Regions from separate parts of the Streptomyces sp. NPDC002181 genome, predicted to be linked through region 4. Evidence: riboswitches for the same ligand, from Rfam matches in the RefSeq annotation. Region 4 holds a riboswitch; each other region holds the start of a gene.
The links. Region 4 has a riboswitch for cobalamin ahead of ACFYXV_RS33710 (CoA-acylating methylmalonate-semialdehyde dehydrogenase). Riboswitches for the same ligand answer to the same signal wherever they lie in the genome.
Positions count from the first base shown of each region.

Region 1: another riboswitch for cobalamin. It lies ahead of ACFYXV_RS27855 (cobalamin biosynthesis protein); the one in region 4 lies ahead of ACFYXV_RS33710 (CoA-acylating methylmalonate-semialdehyde dehydrogenase).
Region 2: another riboswitch for cobalamin. It lies ahead of ACFYXV_RS01165 (energy-coupling factor ABC transporter permease); the one in region 4 lies ahead of ACFYXV_RS33710 (CoA-acylating methylmalonate-semialdehyde dehydrogenase).
Region 3: another riboswitch for cobalamin. It lies ahead of ACFYXV_RS02555 (ribonucleoside-diphosphate reductase subunit alpha); the one in region 4 lies ahead of ACFYXV_RS33710 (CoA-acylating methylmalonate-semialdehyde dehydrogenase).

Region 1 covers NZ_JBIASC010000013.1:186,341-190,626, reverse strand. The annotation lists gene ACFYXV_RS27870 (alpha/beta hydrolase family protein) at 1-353, opposite strand, end outside; gene ACFYXV_RS27865 (anion permease) at 709-2,001, shown strand; gene ACFYXV_RS27860 (hypothetical protein) at 2,030-2,251, shown strand; cobalamin riboswitch at 2,389-2,540, shown strand; gene ACFYXV_RS27855 (cobalamin biosynthesis protein) at 2,578-3,537, shown strand; partial or broken gene ACFYXV_RS27850 (cobyric acid synthase) at 3,534-4,286, shown strand, end outside.
Region 2 covers NZ_JBIASC010000001.1:258,006-262,291, forward strand. The annotation lists gene ACFYXV_RS01150 (hypothetical protein) at 1-129, shown strand, start outside; gene ACFYXV_RS01155 (SsgA family sporulation/cell division regulator) at 349-756, shown strand; gene ACFYXV_RS01160 (hypothetical protein) at 875-1,387, shown strand; cobalamin riboswitch at 1,507-1,702, shown strand; gene ACFYXV_RS01165 (energy-coupling factor ABC transporter permease) at 1,731-2,423, shown strand; gene ACFYXV_RS01170 (energy-coupling factor ABC transporter substrate-binding protein) at 2,429-2,782, shown strand; gene cbiQ (cobalt ECF transporter T component CbiQ) at 2,786-3,535, shown strand; gene ACFYXV_RS01180 (ATP-binding cassette domain-containing protein) at 3,532-4,286, shown strand, end outside.
Region 3 covers NZ_JBIASC010000001.1:559,407-563,692, forward strand. The annotation lists gene ACFYXV_RS02535 (carbon starvation CstA family protein) at 1-1,174, shown strand, start outside; gene ACFYXV_RS02540 (YbdD/YjiX family protein) at 1,171-1,368, shown strand; gene ACFYXV_RS02545 (Uma2 family endonuclease) at 1,417-2,001, opposite strand; gene ACFYXV_RS02550 (GNAT family N-acetyltransferase) at 2,080-2,580, shown strand; cobalamin riboswitch at 2,625-2,756, shown strand; gene ACFYXV_RS02555 (ribonucleoside-diphosphate reductase subunit alpha) at 2,896-4,286, shown strand, end outside.
Region 4 covers NZ_JBIASC010000023.1:50,616-54,506, reverse strand. The annotation lists partial or broken gene ACFYXV_RS33715 (acyl-CoA dehydrogenase family protein) at 1-795, opposite strand, end outside; gene ACFYXV_RS33710 (CoA-acylating methylmalonate-semialdehyde dehydrogenase) at 792-2,291, opposite strand; cobalamin riboswitch at 2,481-2,667, opposite strand; gene ACFYXV_RS33705 (cobalamin-binding protein) at 2,916-3,836, shown strand.

The sequences.
Region 1 (4,286 bases), on a different contig from region 4:
GTGAGGGTGACCCGGGTGCCGGGGTCGAGGCTGCCGTGGGTCACGGCGAGGAGCCGGCGCACGACGGCGTCCGGGCCGGGGTCGAGCCCGTCGATCACGGATCCGACCACGGCGTGCACCCCGGGGGCGCAGAGCCCGTACGTGCCGGGGCGCAGGGAGGCCAGCGAGCGGGTCAGCGTGATCCGCCCGGGGCCGGTGGAGTGGACCCCGAGCCGGGGCCCGCCGGGCAGGGGGCGGCCGGGCTCGTGCCGCAGGGCGGCGTCGGCCGCGTACCGGCCGGCGGCGACCGCGGCGGCGCCGGCCCCGACGAGAGTGGTCGCGACGGCCGCGGCGGTCGCTGTGGCGGAAGGCACGGCTCCAGTGTCGAGGCGGGAGCGCCGTCGGGCCACCGGAGCGGAATGCTCCGATTGCGGCCGGGCGGAGACGGGAAGAGAGGAGGCGGCGGACGGGCGGGCCGGGCGGCGGGGAGTGATCTGCGTCTCCCCCCGGACCCCCGAGGGGCGGGCCAACGGGACCGGGGGCCCCGGCGGGGCCGCCCGGTTACCCGGGGTTGACGTGCATCAATCGCCGTATCAGCGGCAAAATGGGGATGAAGGTCCCGATGACATGACGGGCCAGTACACCGCTCCGCCCGCGTCAGTTCACCTTCCGTTCATCCAGGTTGCCTACGGTCGCCGAGCCACTGACGTCAAACAGAAGCCTGGGTAAATGGAGCACATAACGCTTCTCCTCGGGATCGTGATCATCACCGCTCTCGTGTTCGACTTCACGAACGGTTTCCACGACACAGCCAACGCGATGGCCACCACCATCTCGACCGGCGCCCTCAAGCCCAAGACGGCGGTGGCCATGTCCGCCGTGCTCAACCTCGTCGGAGCGTTCATGTCCGTGGAGGTCGCCAAGACGATCTCCAAGGGCCTGGTCAACGAGGAGGGCATCCAGCCCGAAGTGATCTTCGCCGCCCTGGTCGGCGCGATCCTCTGGAACCTGGTCACCTGGCTGGTCGGACTCCCCTCCAGCTCCTCGCACGCCCTGATGGGCGGCCTGGTCGGCGCGGCCGTCGCCTCCGCCGGCCTCGGCGCCGTCAACGGCGGCACGCTCGTCACCAAGGTGCTGCTCCCCGCGATCGCCGCGCCGATCGTGGCCGGCGCGGCCGCGATGCTGGCCGCCAAGGTCACGTACAAGCTGGGCGGCAACGTCGGCAAGAAGACCTCCGCCAAGGGCTACAAGGCCGGTCAGATCGCCTCGGCCGGTCTCGTCTCCCTCGCGCACGGCACCAACGACGCGCAGAAGACGATGGGCATCATCACCCTGGCGCTGGTCGCCGGCGGCGCGCTCGCGCCCGGCTCCAACCCGCCGGTCTGGGTCATCGTCTCCGCCGGCATGGCGATCGCCATGGGCACCTACCTGGGCGGCTGGCGCATCATCCGCACCATGGGCAGCGGCCTGACCGACCTCCAGCCGCAGCAGGGCTTCGCCGCCCAGACCTCGGCCGCGAGCGTCATCCTGGCCTCCTCCACCCTCGGCTTCTCCCTCTCCACCACCCACGCGTGCTCCGGCGCCGTCATGGGTGCGGGCCTGGGCCGCAAGGGCGGCGTGGTCCGCTGGTCCACCGCCACCCGCATGTTCATCGCCTGGGGCCTGACCCTGCCGGCCGCCGCCGTCGTCGCCTCCGGCGCCGAGCTGGTCATGCGCACCGGTGACGTCGGTGTCGCCGCCGTCGCGCTCTTCCTGATCGCCTCCTGCGTCGCCATCTGGCTGATCTCGCGCCGCCAGGTCGTCGACCACAGCAACGTGAACGAGGTGCAGGCGGCCGCGGCGGAGGAGCCGGGTGTCGTCACCACGGCCATGGCCGCCGTCACCGTCCCGCCGACGATGGCCGCCGAGGCCGCTGCCGAGGCCGTCGCCGGTACGACCGCCGCTGTGACGGACGATGCCCTGAAGGCCACCATTCCGGCGGCCGCCCCGACCGCACCGGCGGCACCCGCCGCCGCGGTCTGACCCCGAGAACGACAGAGGAATCCGCAGTATGAAGATCGACTGGGCAGCACTCGGCTCCGTCTTCGGGGTCAGCCTCTCCGCCACCGTCGCCCTCGTGGCCCTGTTCACCCTGGGTCTGGTGGGCCTCTCCAAGCACGAGACCGCCACCGAGCAGGGCGGCACCGCCACCCTCGCCCGCAGCGGTGCGTACGCCTGCTTCGCGCTCGTCACGGCGGCCGTCGGGTACGGGATCTACCTGATCGTCAGCTGACCTGATCCGATGCCCCGGTCCGACCGATCGGGGCACGGCGTGCCAGAGCTCCCTCCGGGTTCCCCGGGGGGAGCTTTCGTACGCCCGGCAGCCGTGTCCGCGGCCTGCCCCGCCGCAGGTCAACGGCGAGTTGACGGGCCTTCGCGGTGCGTGGTGGACTGCCCGAGCCAATACGGCGGCATGGAGAGGAAGTCCGGTGCGAATCCGGCGCGGTCCCGCCACTGTCACCGGGGAGCACGCGGCACGTGCGCCCCGGGAGCCAGGAACTCCCACCGCCGGACACGTCGAACCAGGGCGCGGACCCTGAGTGAGGACATACCTGCACCATGCGTGCCGACCGCGTCTTCGCGTACGGCGCCGCGGCGGGCCTGATCGGCGACCGGATCCTCGGTGATCCGCGCCGAGGGCACCCCGTGGCCGCCTTCGGACGAGCCGCCGCCGCCGTCGAACGCGCCCTGTGGCGCGACGACCGCGCCCGCGGCGTTCTGCACACCCTCGTATGCGCCGGGGGCGCGGTCGCCGTCGGCGCGCTGGGAGCCCGCGCCGTGCGCTCCCGGCCCGCTGCCGCCCGTATCGCCCTGACCGCGGTGGCCACCTGGGCCGTCGTCGGCGGCACCTCGCTGGGCCGGGAGGCCCGCGCCATCGGCGGCGCTCTCGCCGCCGGGGACGCCGAGGTGGCCCGCGAGCGGCTGCCGCACCTGTGCGGGCGCGATCCGCAGGCCCTGGACGAACAGCAGATGGCCCGCGCCGTCGTGGAGTCGGTCGCCGAGAACACCTCCGACGCGGTGGTCGGGGCCCTGGTGTGGGGCGCCGCCGCCGGTGTCCCGGGGCTCCTGGCGTTCCGCGCCGTGAACACCCTGGACGCGATGGTCGGCCACAAGTCCCCGCGCCACCTGCGTTACGGCTGGGCCTCGGCCCGGCTCGACGACCTCGTGGGCTGGCCGGGCGCGCGGCTGACCGCCCTGGCCGCCGCGGTGGCCGGGCCCGATCGCCGGGGAGCCGTACGGGCCTGGCGCGCGGACGCCGCGGCGCACCCGAGTCCGAACGCCGGACCCGTGGAGGCCTCGTTCGCCGGGGCGCTCGGTGTACGGCTGGGCGGGACCCTCGCGTACGGCGGGCGGGTCGAGCACCGGGCCGTGCTGAACGGCGAGGAGGGCCGGCCGGTGGAGGTCGCGGACATCGAACGCGCGGTGCGGCTGTCGCGTCAGGTGACGTGGCTGGCGCTGGGGGCGTGTGTGGCACTGCGCTGTGCGGTGTCGTACGGCATACGGAAGGGACGCGGATGAGCGGCGCGAAGCAGCTCGGCGGGGGACTCCTCGTCGCCGGCACCACATCGGACGCGGGCAAGAGCGTGGTCACCGCGGGCATCTGCCGCTGGCTGGCCCGGCAGGGCGTGAAGGTGGCGCCCTTCAAGGCGCAGAACATGTCGCTGAACTCCTTCGTGACCCGCGAGGGCGCCGAGATCGGGCGCGCACAGGCGATGCAGGCGCAGGCGGCCCGCGTGGAGCCGACGGCGCTGATGAACCCGGTGCTGCTCAAGCCCGGCAGCGACCGGAGCAGCCAGGTGGTGCTGCTGGGCAAGCCGGTGGGCGAGATGAGCGCGCGCGGCTACCACGGGGGGCGGCAGGAACAGCTCCTCGGGGTCGTCACGGACTGCCTGGAGCAGCTGCGGGGCACGTATGACGCCGTGATCTGCGAGGGGGCGGGCAGTCCGGCCGAGATCAACCTGCGCCGGACCGACATCGTGAACATGGGGATCGCGCGGGCCGCGCGCTTCCCGGTGGTCGTGGTCGGGGACATCGACCGGGGCGGGGTCTTCGCGTCGTTCTTCGGGACGACGGCGCTGCTGTCGCCCCAGGACCAGTCGCTGATCGCCGGATACATGGTCAACAAGTTCCGCGGCGACGTGTCGCTGCTGGAGCCCGGGATGGAGATGCTGCGCGGCCTGACCGGGCGCGCGACGTACGGGGTGCTCCCGTTCCGGCACGGGCTGGGCATCGACGAGGAGGACGGGCTCCGGGTCTCCCTGCGGGGC
Region 2 (4,286 bases), on a different contig from region 4:
TCCACCACCCAGCAGCTCGCCACGGGCTCCGGGGCGTCCAACCAGAACAACGGCGCCCAGGCCAACGGCGCCGGTTTCACCGCCATCGGGCAGTCCAACGACTCGTTCGTGTTCAACCCCGTTCCGTAGCGGACCGGTGACCCGGCGGCCCGCCCTCCCCCCGGAGGGCGGGCCCCTTCGCGTTCCCTCCCCCGCCACCGCACCCGCACCCGTTCCCCTTCCTGTGACGAATGGGGTCCAGCGGCCCCCGGGCTGAGGACTTTCGGCCCGCGGGGGTAGCCGGGAGGTGGGCTAGCTTGCCCGATAGGGCCGCCGGCCCCGGCCGGACACGACTGAGAGGCGCTGCGCATGGACGGAATCGAATACCGCGTCCTCCCGCTCCGGCTGGAGGCCTCCCCCGAGCCCGTGTCCGTGGACGGGGCCTTCACCTACCGCCCCGACCGGCCCTACGAGCTGGCGCTCGACTTCCGGGGCGCCGGGACGCACCTGGCGCGCTGGGTGTTCTCCCGGGACCTGCTGATCGACGGGGAGAGCTGCGTGACGGGCGAGGGGGACATCCAGGTGTGGCCGCGCTGGCAGGGCGGGGAACCGCGGGTCTTCCTCGCCTTCACCAACGGCGCTCAGAGCTGCGTGGTGTCCGCCCGGGCGAAGGACGTGCGGGCGCTGTGCCGGCGGCTGGTCGGGCTCGTGCCCCGGGGCGAGGAGCAGCGCCACTACGACCTCGACGCCGAGCTGAGCACCCTGCTGCCCCGCTAAGTTCCCTTTTGGCATGTTTTCTTTTTGTCTGGGTGGTTTTGGGTGCAACCATGAGCCTGCCGGGGAGTGTCCTCAGCAGTGACACCGGTCCCCGCCTCTGAAGAATCAGGGGGACGTCATGAACCACCTCCGCAACCACCTCCGCCGCCGGCAGCTCGCGGCCCTCGCCACAGGTGCGCTGCTCACCGCCGGGATCACCCTCGCCGCTCCGGCCTCGGCCGCCGTGCGGCCCACGCCGCTCGTCGTGAACGCCCGCTGGGGCGGGCACTGCACGTACGACCGCATCGTCATCGACCTGCGGGGACACGCCCCGCGGGCCACCGTCACCCGCGTCCCCCGGCTGGTCCACGACGGGTCCGGCGCTCCCGTCCCGCTGGCCGGGAAGTACTTCCTCCAGATCCGCCTGCATCCCGCCGCGGCGCACGACCGCGCGGGCGCCGGCACCTACCGCGGACCGCGGCTGGTCAACATCCGCCTGCCGCAGCTGAAGGGCCTCGCCCTGACCGGCGATTTCGAGGGGTACGTGACCTTCGGCGCCGCGTTCGGCGCCAAGCCCTCCGTCAGCTCCTTCACGCTGCACGGGCCCGAGCGCCTCGTGCTGGACGTCGCGCACCGCAACGTCTGCCGGTGACCGTGGCACGCCGCCGGCGCCGGTCCCGCCGGCGCCGGCAGCGGACCGCGTCCGTTCGGGCACGGGGTGTCCGGACAGGCGGGCGTTCGGGCCGGGTTGGTGCAGGTCCGTCCCTGCGACTAGGGTCAGCGGGCCTTGGTGTACGGGAAACCGGTGGAAAACCGGTGCGGCCCTCGCCACTGTGAACGGGAAGTCCGGCTCCACTCCTTTGGGAAGCCACTGGGCGGCGCGGGAGGTTCCGCACCGCCCGGGAAGGCGGGGCCAGGGCATCAGCACCCGTGAGCCAGGAGACCGGCCGGGGCGCGTTGTCCATCCACGAGGTGCTGGAGAGGTCTCCCCACTCATGCATATAGCCGAGGGGTTCCTGCCCCCTTTGCACGCGGTCGCCTGGGGCGCCGCGTCCGCCCCCTTCGTCGTCCACGGTGTCCGCGCCCTCACCCGCGAGGTGAAGGCGAACCCGGAGAGCACGCTGCTGCTCGGCGCGTCCGGAGCGTTCACTTTCGTCCTGTCCGCCCTGAAGATCCCATCGGTGACGGGCAGTTGTTCGCACCCCACCGGGACCGGGCTCGGGGCGATCCTGTTCCGGCCGCCGATCATGGCGGTGCTCGGCACGATCACCCTGCTCTTCCAGGCGCTGCTGCTGGCGCACGGCGGGCTGACCACCCTCGGCGCGAACGTGTTCTCGATGGCGATCGCCGGGCCGTGGGCGGGGTACGGGGTGTACCTGCTGCTGAAGCGCTTCGACGTGCCGCTGATGGTGACCGTCTTCTTCGGCGCCTTCTTCGCCGACCTGGTGACGTACTGCGTGACCTCCGTGCAGCTGGCGCTGGCCTTCCCGGACCCGGGCACCGGGTTCGCGGGCGCGCTCGTGAAGTTCGGGGGCATCTTCGCGGTGACCCAGATCCCGCTCGCGGTGAGCGAGGGGCTGCTGACGGTGCTCGTGATGCGGCTGCTGATGCAGTCGAGCAAGTCCGACCTGGTCCGGCTGGGCGTCGCCAAGCTCACCGGCCGCAGCGAGCAGAAGGCGGCCGTGTGATGAGCCTGAGCCGGAACGCGAAGATCAACGGACTGCTGCTGCTCCTGGTGGCGGCGCTGGCGGTACTGCCCATCGCACTGGGGATGGGCGAGGGCAAGGAGGAGCCCTTCACGGGCGCCGACGCGCAGGCGGAGACCGCGATCACCGAGCTCGATCCGGAGTACGAGCCGTGGTTCTCGCCGCTGTACGAACCCCCCTCCGGGGAGGTGGAGTCGGCCCTGTTCGCCCTCCAGGCGGCCCTGGGTGCGGGCGTGCTCGCCTACTACTTCGGCGTCCGCAAGGGCCGCCGTCAGGCCGCTGCGGCCGGTGCGGCCGGTGCGCCCGCGGCCGCACCGGACACCGCCGCCTCGGAGTCGTAGGCGGTGCTGCCGATCGACGTGGCGGCGCACGGCAGCCGGTGGCGGCGCCGGCATCCGCTGGAGAAGGCCCTGCTCGGGCTCGGGCTGACGGTCACCGCCGTGTGCCTGCCGCCCTGGCCCGGCGGGCCGCTGGTCGCCGCCGCCACGCTCGCCGTGCTGCTCGGCCCGGCCGGCGTGGCCGGGCGGCAGCTGTGGCGGGCCTTCCGGATACCGCTGGGCTTCTGCTTCACCGGCGCGCTGCCGCTGCTGGTCGCCGTCGGCGGCCCGGCCGGGCTCGTCTCGCTCGCGCCCGACGGCCCCCGGCACGCCGCCGAGCTGCTGCTGCGTACCTCGGCGGCCTCCCTCGGCGTGCTGCTGTTCGCCTTCACCACGCCCGTGTCGGACGTCCTGCCCCGGCTGGTCCGGGCCGGGGTCCCGGCGCCCGTGGTGGACGTGGCCCTCGTCATGTACCGCATCGGCTTCCTGCTGCTGGACTCGATGACCCAGGTCCGGCGCGCCCAGGCGGCCCGGCTGGGCCAGTCCGGGCGGGCGGCGGTGTGGCGCTCGCTGGCCGGGCTCGCCGCGACCTCCTTCGTACGGGCCTTCGACCGCGCGGCCCGCCTCCAGGACGGCCTGGCCGGGCGCGGCTACGACGGCGCGCTGCGGGTCCTCGTACCCGAGGCGGCCCTGTCGTGGCGGTTCCTGGCGGCGTCGGGGGCCCTGCTGGCGGCCCTGATCACCCTGACTCTGACCCTGAAGGGGCTCTGCCTGTGAACCCGTTGGTGGAACTGGCCGGCGCCGGCTACGCGTACGAGGACGGCCCGGCGGTCCTGGCCGGCGTGGACTTCGCCATCGCCGAGGGCCGGGCGCTGGTCCTGCTGGGCCGCAACGGCAGCGGCAAGACCACGCTGATGCGGCTGCTGAGCGGGGGCCTGCGGCCCGGCACGGGCGCGCTGCGCCTCGACGGGACGGCGGTCGCGTACGACCGGGCGGGGCTGACCCGCCTGCGCACGGCGGTGCAGTTGGTGGTCCAGGACCCGGACGACCAGCTGTTCGCGGCCTCGGTGGAGCAGGACGTGTCGTTCGGCCCGATGAACCTGGGCCTGCCGGCCGATGAGGTGCGCGCCCGGGTGGACTCGGCGCTCGCCGCGCTGGACATCACGGCGCTGCGGGACCGCCCGACGCACCTGCTCTCGTACGGGCAGCGCAAGCGCGCCGCCATCGCGGGGGCGGTGGCGATGGCTCCGCGGGTGCTGATCCTCGACGAGCCGACGGCCGGCCTGGACCCGGACGGGCAGGAGCGCCTGCTGGACGTCCTCGCGGGCCTGCGCGCGGCCGGCACCACGGTGGTGATGGCCACGCACGATGTGGACCTGGCGGTCCGCTGGGCCGACGACGCGGCGGTCCTGACCCCCTCGGGCATCCGCACGGGCCCGGCGCACGGCCTGCTGTCGGACCCGGAGCTGCTGGCCTCGGCGGGTCTGCGCCAGGCCTGGTCCCCGGCGGTGACGTCCCTCCTGCGCGC
Region 3 (4,286 bases), on a different contig from region 4:
CGTCTTCATCACGATCGCGTGCGGGGCCCTGTCCGGCTTCCACGCGCTGGTCTCCTCGGGCACCACCCCCAAGATGATCCAGAAGGAGACCCAGGTCCGGGTCATCGGCTACGGCGCGATGCTGACCGAGTCCTTCGTCGCCGTCATGGCGATCATCGCGGCCTGCATCATCGAGCCCGGCCTCTTCTTCGCGGTCAACTCCCCCGCCGGCGTCGTCGGCACCACGGTCGAGACCGCCTCGCAGGCCGTGACGAACTTCGGCTTCGCCATCTCGCCCGAGTTCCTCGCGCAGGCCGCGAAGGACGTCGAGGAAACCAGCCTGCTGTCCCGTACGGGCGGGGCGCCGACGTTCGCACTCGGAATGTCGGAGATCTTCTCCTCCGTTGTCGGAGGCGCCGGGCTGAAGGCGTTCTGGTACCACTTCGCGATCATGTTCGAGGCACTGTTCATCCTGACCACCCTCGACGCGGGCACCCGGGTCGGCCGCTTCATGCTCCAGGACACCCTCGGCAACGTGCACAAGCCCTTCAAGGACGTGAGCTGGAAGCCCGGCGTGTGGCTGGCCAGCGCGGTGGTCGTGGGCGGCTGGGGCTACTTCCTGTGGGTCGGCATCAAGGACCCGCTGGGCGGCATCAACCAGCTGTTCCCGCTCTTCGGGATCGCGAACCAGCTCCTCGCCGCGGTGGCACTGGCCGTCTGCACCACGCTGCTGGTCAAGTCCGGCCGGCTCAAGTGGGCCTGGGTGACCGGGGTCCCGCTGGCCTGGGACGTGGCCGTCACGCTGACCGCGAGCTGGCAGAAGGTGTTCTCCGAGGACGTCAAGGTCGGCTTCTTCGCGCAGCGCGACAAGTACCAGACCGGGATCGACGCCGGGAAGGTCCTGCCGCCCGCCAAGAACATGGGCGAGATGCACACGATCGTCACCAACGCGACGGTCGACGGCGCGCTGTCGGCGCTGTTCGCGATCCTGATCGTCATCGTGCTGCTGGACGCGGCGCGGACCTGCCTGAAGGCGGTCGGGAGCCCGGAGGCGGTCAGGCTGTCCGAGGTCCCGTGGACCGAGTCGAAGATCATCGCCCCGGCCGGGCTCATCGCGACGCCCGAGGAGCGGGCGGAGCTCGCCGCCGCCGGCCTGGACTCGGGCGGCGGCCGCGCGAAGGAGCCGGTGGCGTGAGCGGGGTCCGCGCGGCGCTGGCGAAGGCGCGGTTCTTCGTACGGGAGTTCTCGGGCGAGGCGGCGTACGACCGCTACGTCGCCCACGCCCGTACGCACGACCCGGACGCGGAGGTCATGACCCGCCGCGCCTTCGAACGCGCCCGTACGGACTCCCGCGAGGCGGACCCCCGCGAGGGCTTCCGCTGCTGCTGAGCACGTACGTGAAGGGCCCCGCCGAATCGGCGGGGCCCTTCGGCATCCTCAGCGCACCCAGTCCTTGAGGACCTCGGTCTGGAGGGTGATGCCGACGGGCTCGGGGAGCTCGACGTCCTTCCCGTACGCCACGATGTGGGTGCTCTCGTACCGTCGGCCGTTGGGCTGGCTGTAGACGGAGATCTCGCACTTGGCCCGGTCGATCAGCAGGTAGACGGGAATGCCCGTCTCCGCGTAGGCGCGGGGCTTCTCGACGTGGTCCCGCCGGTGGGTGTCCGAATCCCACGAGGTCACCTCGACGGCCATGAGGATCGGGTCGGGGTCGACCCAGTCGCCCTGCCCGGCGAATGCCTTGGAAGGCGCCAGCACCGCGTCCGGGATGGCCCGCCCTCCCCGGTACGCCTCGGCCTTGATCCCCTGTCCCCCGTGCAGCCAGAGCTCCGGCCGGTACTGCATGCAGATCCGCGTGAGCCACTCGATGATCGTCTGGTGATCGCCGTCCGGCATGGCCTTGCTCCTGATAACCCCGTCGATGAACTCCAGCCGCGTCCCCTCCCTCTCGCGGGCCGCTATGCGCGCCACGGCTTCGAAGTCCTCGGTCAGCATGTGGGGCCGGTCTGTCATCACGGTCATGCCTCGCTCGCCTTCCTCGACGGTGCTGTCTTCGACGATAGCGCCGGGCACCGACAGCCGTCCGGCACACTCGACCGCATGGACATCGTGATCAGGGAAGCGCTGGCGGCGGAGTACGGGACGCTCGGGGAGATCACCGCGCAGGCCTACCTCGGGGACGGGCTGCTGACGTTCGGCGAGGACGATCCGTACCTCGTGCGGCTGCGCGACGTGGCCGGGCGCGCCGCCGACGGGGTGATACTCGTCGCCGCGACGGGCGAGGGCCGGCTCCTCGGCGGGGTGGCCTTCGCCGCGCCCGGGAGCCCGCTGTGCGACATCGCCGGACCCGGCGAGGCCGAGTTCCGGATGCTGGCCGTCGCTCGGGAGGGCCGCGGGCGGGGCGCCGGGGAGGCTCTGGTGCGGGCCTGCATCGACCGCGCCCGGGCCGTCGAGGGCGTACGGCGCCTCGTGCTGTCCACCACGGACGACATGACCGGCGCCCACCGGATCTACGGACGGCTCGGTTTCGTGCGCTCGCCGGAACGGGACTGGGAGCCCGTCCCCGGCCTCCCTCTGCGCACGTACGGTCTCGAACTGTAGCCACGCCGACACAACATCTAGGGGGTCGCGCAGGAGGGGGCCCCCACATGTATGCTCATGCTCGCTGTCGTCGCAGGGGAATCCGGTGCGAATCCGGAACTGTCCCGCAACGGTATGAAGTACACCCATTGGTGTCACCGCAAGTCCGATGACCTGCCGACAGTGCGCCCGGCTCGACCGAACCGGGTGTCGATACGTCCGGGCCTCGCGGTTGGGCCGGTGGACGCCGCGCGGTGCTGCCTTGCCCTGCCCGCGCGCGCCCGCTCGCGCCGACGCCGCAGGTGTCCCGGAGCCGAGCGAGGGAGAGCTCCCCCCGTGACCATCGCGCCTTCCGCACCGCGCGCCGAGTCCGACCCGTCCGACACCGGAATCGAGACCGGGGGACCTGGGGCCGCGCTGCTGCGGACCCTCACCGAGCTGACGGCCGACCTCCCCGACACTGACCCCGGCCGGGTCGCCGCCGCCGCGCTGCGCGGACGCAGCGCCGCCGCCGACGAGGCCGAGCTGCGCGCTCTGGCCACGGAGGCCGCCGCCGGTCTCATCTCCGAGGACCCGGCGTACTCCCGGCTCGCCGCCCGGCTGCTGACGCTGGCCGTCGCCGAGGAAGCCGCCGGCCAGGGGGCCACCTCCTTCTCCGCCTCCGTCGCGGTCGGCCACCGCGAGGGCCTCATCGCGGACCGCACCGCCGCGTTCGTGGCGCTGCACGCGAACCGCCTGGACGCGCTGGTCGAGCACACGCTCGCCGAGGGCGCCGACGACCGCTTCGGCTTCTTCGGCCTGCGCACCCTGCACAGCCGCTACCTGCTGCGCCACCCGATCACCCGCCAGGTCGTCGAGACCCCGCAGCACTTCATGCTGCGCGTGGCCTGCGGCCTCGCCGAGAACGACACCGTCCAGGCCGTCGAGGAAGTGGCCTCGCTCTACCGGCTGATGAGCCGCCTCGACTACCTGCCGTCCTCCCCCACGCTCTTCAACTCCGGCACCCGGCACCCGCAGATGTCCTCCTGCTACCTGCTGGACTCCCCGCTGGACGAGCTCGACTCGATCTACGACCGGTACCACCAGGTCGCGCGTCTGTCGAAGCACGCCGGCGGCATCGGCCTCTCGTACTCGCGCATCCGCGCCCGCGGTTCGCTGATCCGCGGTACGAACGGCCACTCCAACGGCATCGTGCCGTTCCTGAAGACCCTCGACGCCTCCGTCGCCGCCGTGAACCAGGGCGGCCGCCGCAAGGGCGCCGCCGCCGTCTACCTGGAGACCTGGCACGCGGACATCGAGGAGTTCCTGGAGCTCCGCGACAACACCGGCGAGGACCAGCGCCGCACGCACAACCTGAACCTGGCGCACTGGGTGCCGGACGAGTTCATGCGCCGCGTCAACGCGGACGCCGACTGGTCGCTGTTCTCCCCGGCCGACGTGCCCGAGCTGGTCGACCTGTGGGGCGACGAGTTCGACGCCGCCTACCGCAAGGCCGAGGCGGACGGCCTGGCCCGCAAGACCATGCCCGCCCGCGACCTGTACGGCCGGATGATGCGCACCCTCGCGCAGACCGGCCAGGGCTGGATGACCTTCAAGGACGCCTCCAACCGCACGGCGAACCAGACCGCCGAGCCGGGCACCGTCGTCCACTCCTCGAACCTGTGCACCGAGATCATCGAGGTCACCAACGACGGCGAGACGGCGGTCTGCAACCTGGGCTCGGTCAA
Region 4 (3,891 bases):
GAGGGGGCGCAGGAAGTCGAGGGCGCTCTGCGCCCCGCCGAGGGAACAGGCGCCGATGCCGAGACGGCCGCCGTTGAGGCCGTTCATGGCGATGCGGAAGCCGTCCCCTTCCACACCGAGCCGCCGGTCGGCGGGAATGCGGACACCGTCGAGGATCACCTGGCGGGTCGGCTGGGCGTTCCAGCCCATCTTCCGTTCATTGGGGCCGAAGGAGACTCCCGGGTCCCCGCGCTCGACGACGAAGGCGGAGATCCCGCCCGCGCCCGGCTCGCCGGTCCGGGCCATGACCACGTAGACGTCCGAGGCGCCGGCACCGGAGATGAACTGTTTGACCCCGGTGAGCACGTAGTGGTCGCCCCGGCGTTCGGCGCGGGTGCGCAGCGCGGCGGCATCCGAGCCCGCGCCCGGTTCCGTCAGGCAGTAGCTGCCCAGGGTCGCCGCGGCGCAGAGGGCGGGCAGCCAGCGGGCGCGCTGGCCTTCGTCGCCGTAGCGGTCGATCATCCAGGCGACCATGTTGTGAATGGAGAGGTAGCCGGCGATGGACGGGCAGCCGGTCGCGAGGGTCTCGAAGACGAGCACGCCGTCGCTGCGGGAGAGACCGGAACCGCCGTGTTCCTCGCGTACGTACACGCCGGCGAGACCGAGGGAGGCGGCCCGTCGGATGACGTCGACGGGGAAGTGCTTGTCCTGGTCCCAGGCCACGGCATGGGGGGCGAGCTGCTCCTGCGCGAAGTCGAGGGTGACCTCGGCGAGGGCGAGCTGGTCCTCGGTGAGGGTGGTGGTCACCGCGCTCACCCCATCGTCGGGATGGTGAAGCTCGCGCCCTCCTTGACCCCGGAGGGCCAGCGCGAGGTGACGGTCTTGGTCCGGGTGTGGAAGCGGATCGAGTCGGGTCCGTGCTGGTTCAGGTCGCCGAAGCCGGAACGCTTCCAGCCGCCGAAGGTGTGGTAGGCGACGGGCACCGGGATGGGCACGTTGACCCCGACCATGCCGGTGTTGACCCGGCGGGTGAACTCACGGGCGGTGTCCCCGTCCCGGGTGAAGATCGCCACGCCGTTGCCGTACGGGTGTTCGCTCGGCAGGCGCAGGGCCTCCTCGAAGTCGGCGGCACGGACCACCGAAAGGACGGGGCCGAAGATCTCCTCGCGGTAGATCCGCATCTGCGGGGAGACCCGGTCGAAGAGGGTGGCGCCGGCGAAGAACCCGTTCTCGTGACCCTCCAGGGTGAAACCGCGTCCGTCGACGACGAGTTCGGCTCCCTCGCTCGCGCCGATGTCCACGTAGCGGCGGACCCGGTCGAGGGCGTCGCGGCTGACCAGGGGGCCGAAGTCCGCGTCCGGGTCGTCGGAGCGCCCGATCCTCAGGGTCGCGATGCGGTCCTTGAGGGCGGCGACCAGCCGGTCGGCCGTCTCCTCGCCGACGGGTACGGCGACGGAGATGGCCATGCAGCGTTCGCCCGCCGAGCCGTAGCCGGCGCCGATCAGGGCGTCGACGGCCTGGTCGAGGTCCGCGTCCGGCATCACGATCATGTGGTTCTTGGCCCCGCCGAAGCACTGCGCCCGCTTGCCGTGGGCGGCCGCGGTGGCGTAGATGTGCGCGGCGATCGGCGTGGAGCCGACGAAGCCGAGGGCCTGGACGCGGGGGTCCTCGAGGAGGGTGTCGACGGCCTCCTTCCCGCCGTTGACCACGTTGAGGACGCCCGGCGGCAGGCCGGCCTCCAGGAAGAGCTCCGCGAGGCGCAGCGGTACGGACGGATCCCGCTCGGAGGGCTTGAGGACGAACGCGTTGCCGCAGGCCAGGGCGGGCGCGGCCTGCCAGAGGGGAATCATGGCGGGGAAGTTGAACGGGGTGATGCCGGCGACGACGCCGAGGGGGGAGCGCAGCGAGTGCACGTCGATGCCGGTCCCCGCGTTGTCGGTGAACTCGCCCTTGAGCAGGTGCGGGATTCCGGCGGCGAACTCGACCACCTCCAGGCCGCGTTGCAGGTCGCCGTGGGCGTCGGCGACGGTCTTGCCGTGCTCGGACGACAACAGCCGGGCCAGAGCCTCGCGTTCGCCCTCGACGAGCTGGAGGAAGCGCATCAGGACGCGGGCGCGCCGCTGGGGGTTCCACTGCCCCCACTCGGCCTGCGCCTCCTCGGCGTTGGCGATGGCGGCCTCGGTGTCGGCGCGCCCGGCGAGCGGAACCCGGGCCTGGACGGCGCCGGTGTTGGGGTCGTGGACGTCGGCGAAGAGTCCGGACGTACCGGTGGTGTGCTTTCCGCCGATGAAATGGGTGAGTTCACGGACCATGGATGCCTGCTCTCGTCAGGTTGGATCCGGGGATGGCACGGCGCACCGCCGGACCGCACCCTGGGTGAGGGTGTGCCGCTGCGGAATGCCGTGAGGACTACGAGCGCGGATCGGTGTGCGCGCGCTCCGCCGGATCACCAGGGTCGTGGGTACAAACCGGTGCCATGCGTGTCTGCTCCATCCTCGTGGACAACACGGAACATCCGCGGCCGGTATCCTGACTCCCGGATCCCCGCGCGCCGCCCGCCTTCCCGACAGACCTCGTCAGTGGCGTGTGGATGGCAGCACACTCCCCGGTCACAGTGGCGGGACCGTGCCGGTTTCTCACCGGCTTCCCTGCACCGCGGACCTTGTGCCCACGAACATATAGTTGGACGTCCTAGTAAGTCCAGACCCACCAGCCGGGCGCGCCCAGGGGGTGTCGTCGAAGTGGCTTCGTCCGCCCGTGAGGGCGGGGTCGGCGGGGTCTGGTGCGTGTGACCGCAAGGCGGAGGACGGGGTCCTCCCGCCGAAGGCAGGGGGAGGGGCGACGCTCGCGTCGTCGACCGACGACAACGCCGCGAGCGCGCGTGCCAGACCCCGCCGGCCAGAAGGGACTTCGGCGACACCCCCTAGAGTCGGGGCATGCGCATCGTCTCGCTGCTCCCCGCGGCCACGGACATCGTGGCGGACCTCGGACTCGTCGCCGACCTGGTCGGACGTACCCACGAATGCGACTGGCCGCCGACGGCGGTCGCGTCGGTGCCCGTCGTCACCCGCGCCGAATTCGACGCGGACGCACTCGGCAGCCGGGAGATCTCCGCCGCGGTCGGCGGCGCGGCGCACAGCGGCTCCTCGCTCTACACCCTGGACACGGAGGCTCTCGCCGCGCTCGCACCCGACGTCCTGCTCACCCAAGACCTCTGCCGGGTCTGCGCGGTGTCCTACGAGGGCGTCTCCCGGGCGGTGCGCCTCATGGACGCCGGTCCGCGCGTGCTGAGCCTGGAACCACGGACCCTGGACGACGTCCTGGACTGCCTCGTCACCGTGGGCGACCTGCTGGGAGTCCGGGAAACGGCCGAACGGCGGCGCACGGAGCTGCTCGGCCGGCTCGCCGGGGTCCGGCGCGCCGTGGCGGGCCGGCCGAGGCCGCGGGTGGTGGCCATCGAGTGGCTCGATCCGCTGTGGCCGGCCGGACACTGGGTACCGGAGCAGATCACGTGTGCGGGCGGGAATCCGCTGCTGGCCGCGCCCGGGGAGCACACCGAGCCGATGGCCTGGGACGCGGTACGCGCGGCGCGCCCGGACGTCGTCCTGGTGCTGCCGTGCGGCTTCCCGCCCGAACGGACCCTGACCGAACTCGGCCTGCTCACCGCGCTGCCGGGCTGGGAGGAACTGCCCGCCGTACGGGCCGGCGAGGTGTGGGTGCTGGACGGCCCCGCCTACTTCAACCGGCCGGGTCCGCGCGTGGCCCGGGGTGCCGAAGTGCTCGCCCACGTGCTGCACGGGGTGCGGGCCGGAGACCCCGTGACCGAGTCGGAGGCACGGCGGCCGGGCCGGGCGTAGCGCCGCCCCGGCCGAACACGGCCGCCGGAGCGGAACCGGTGTGTTCACGCGATCC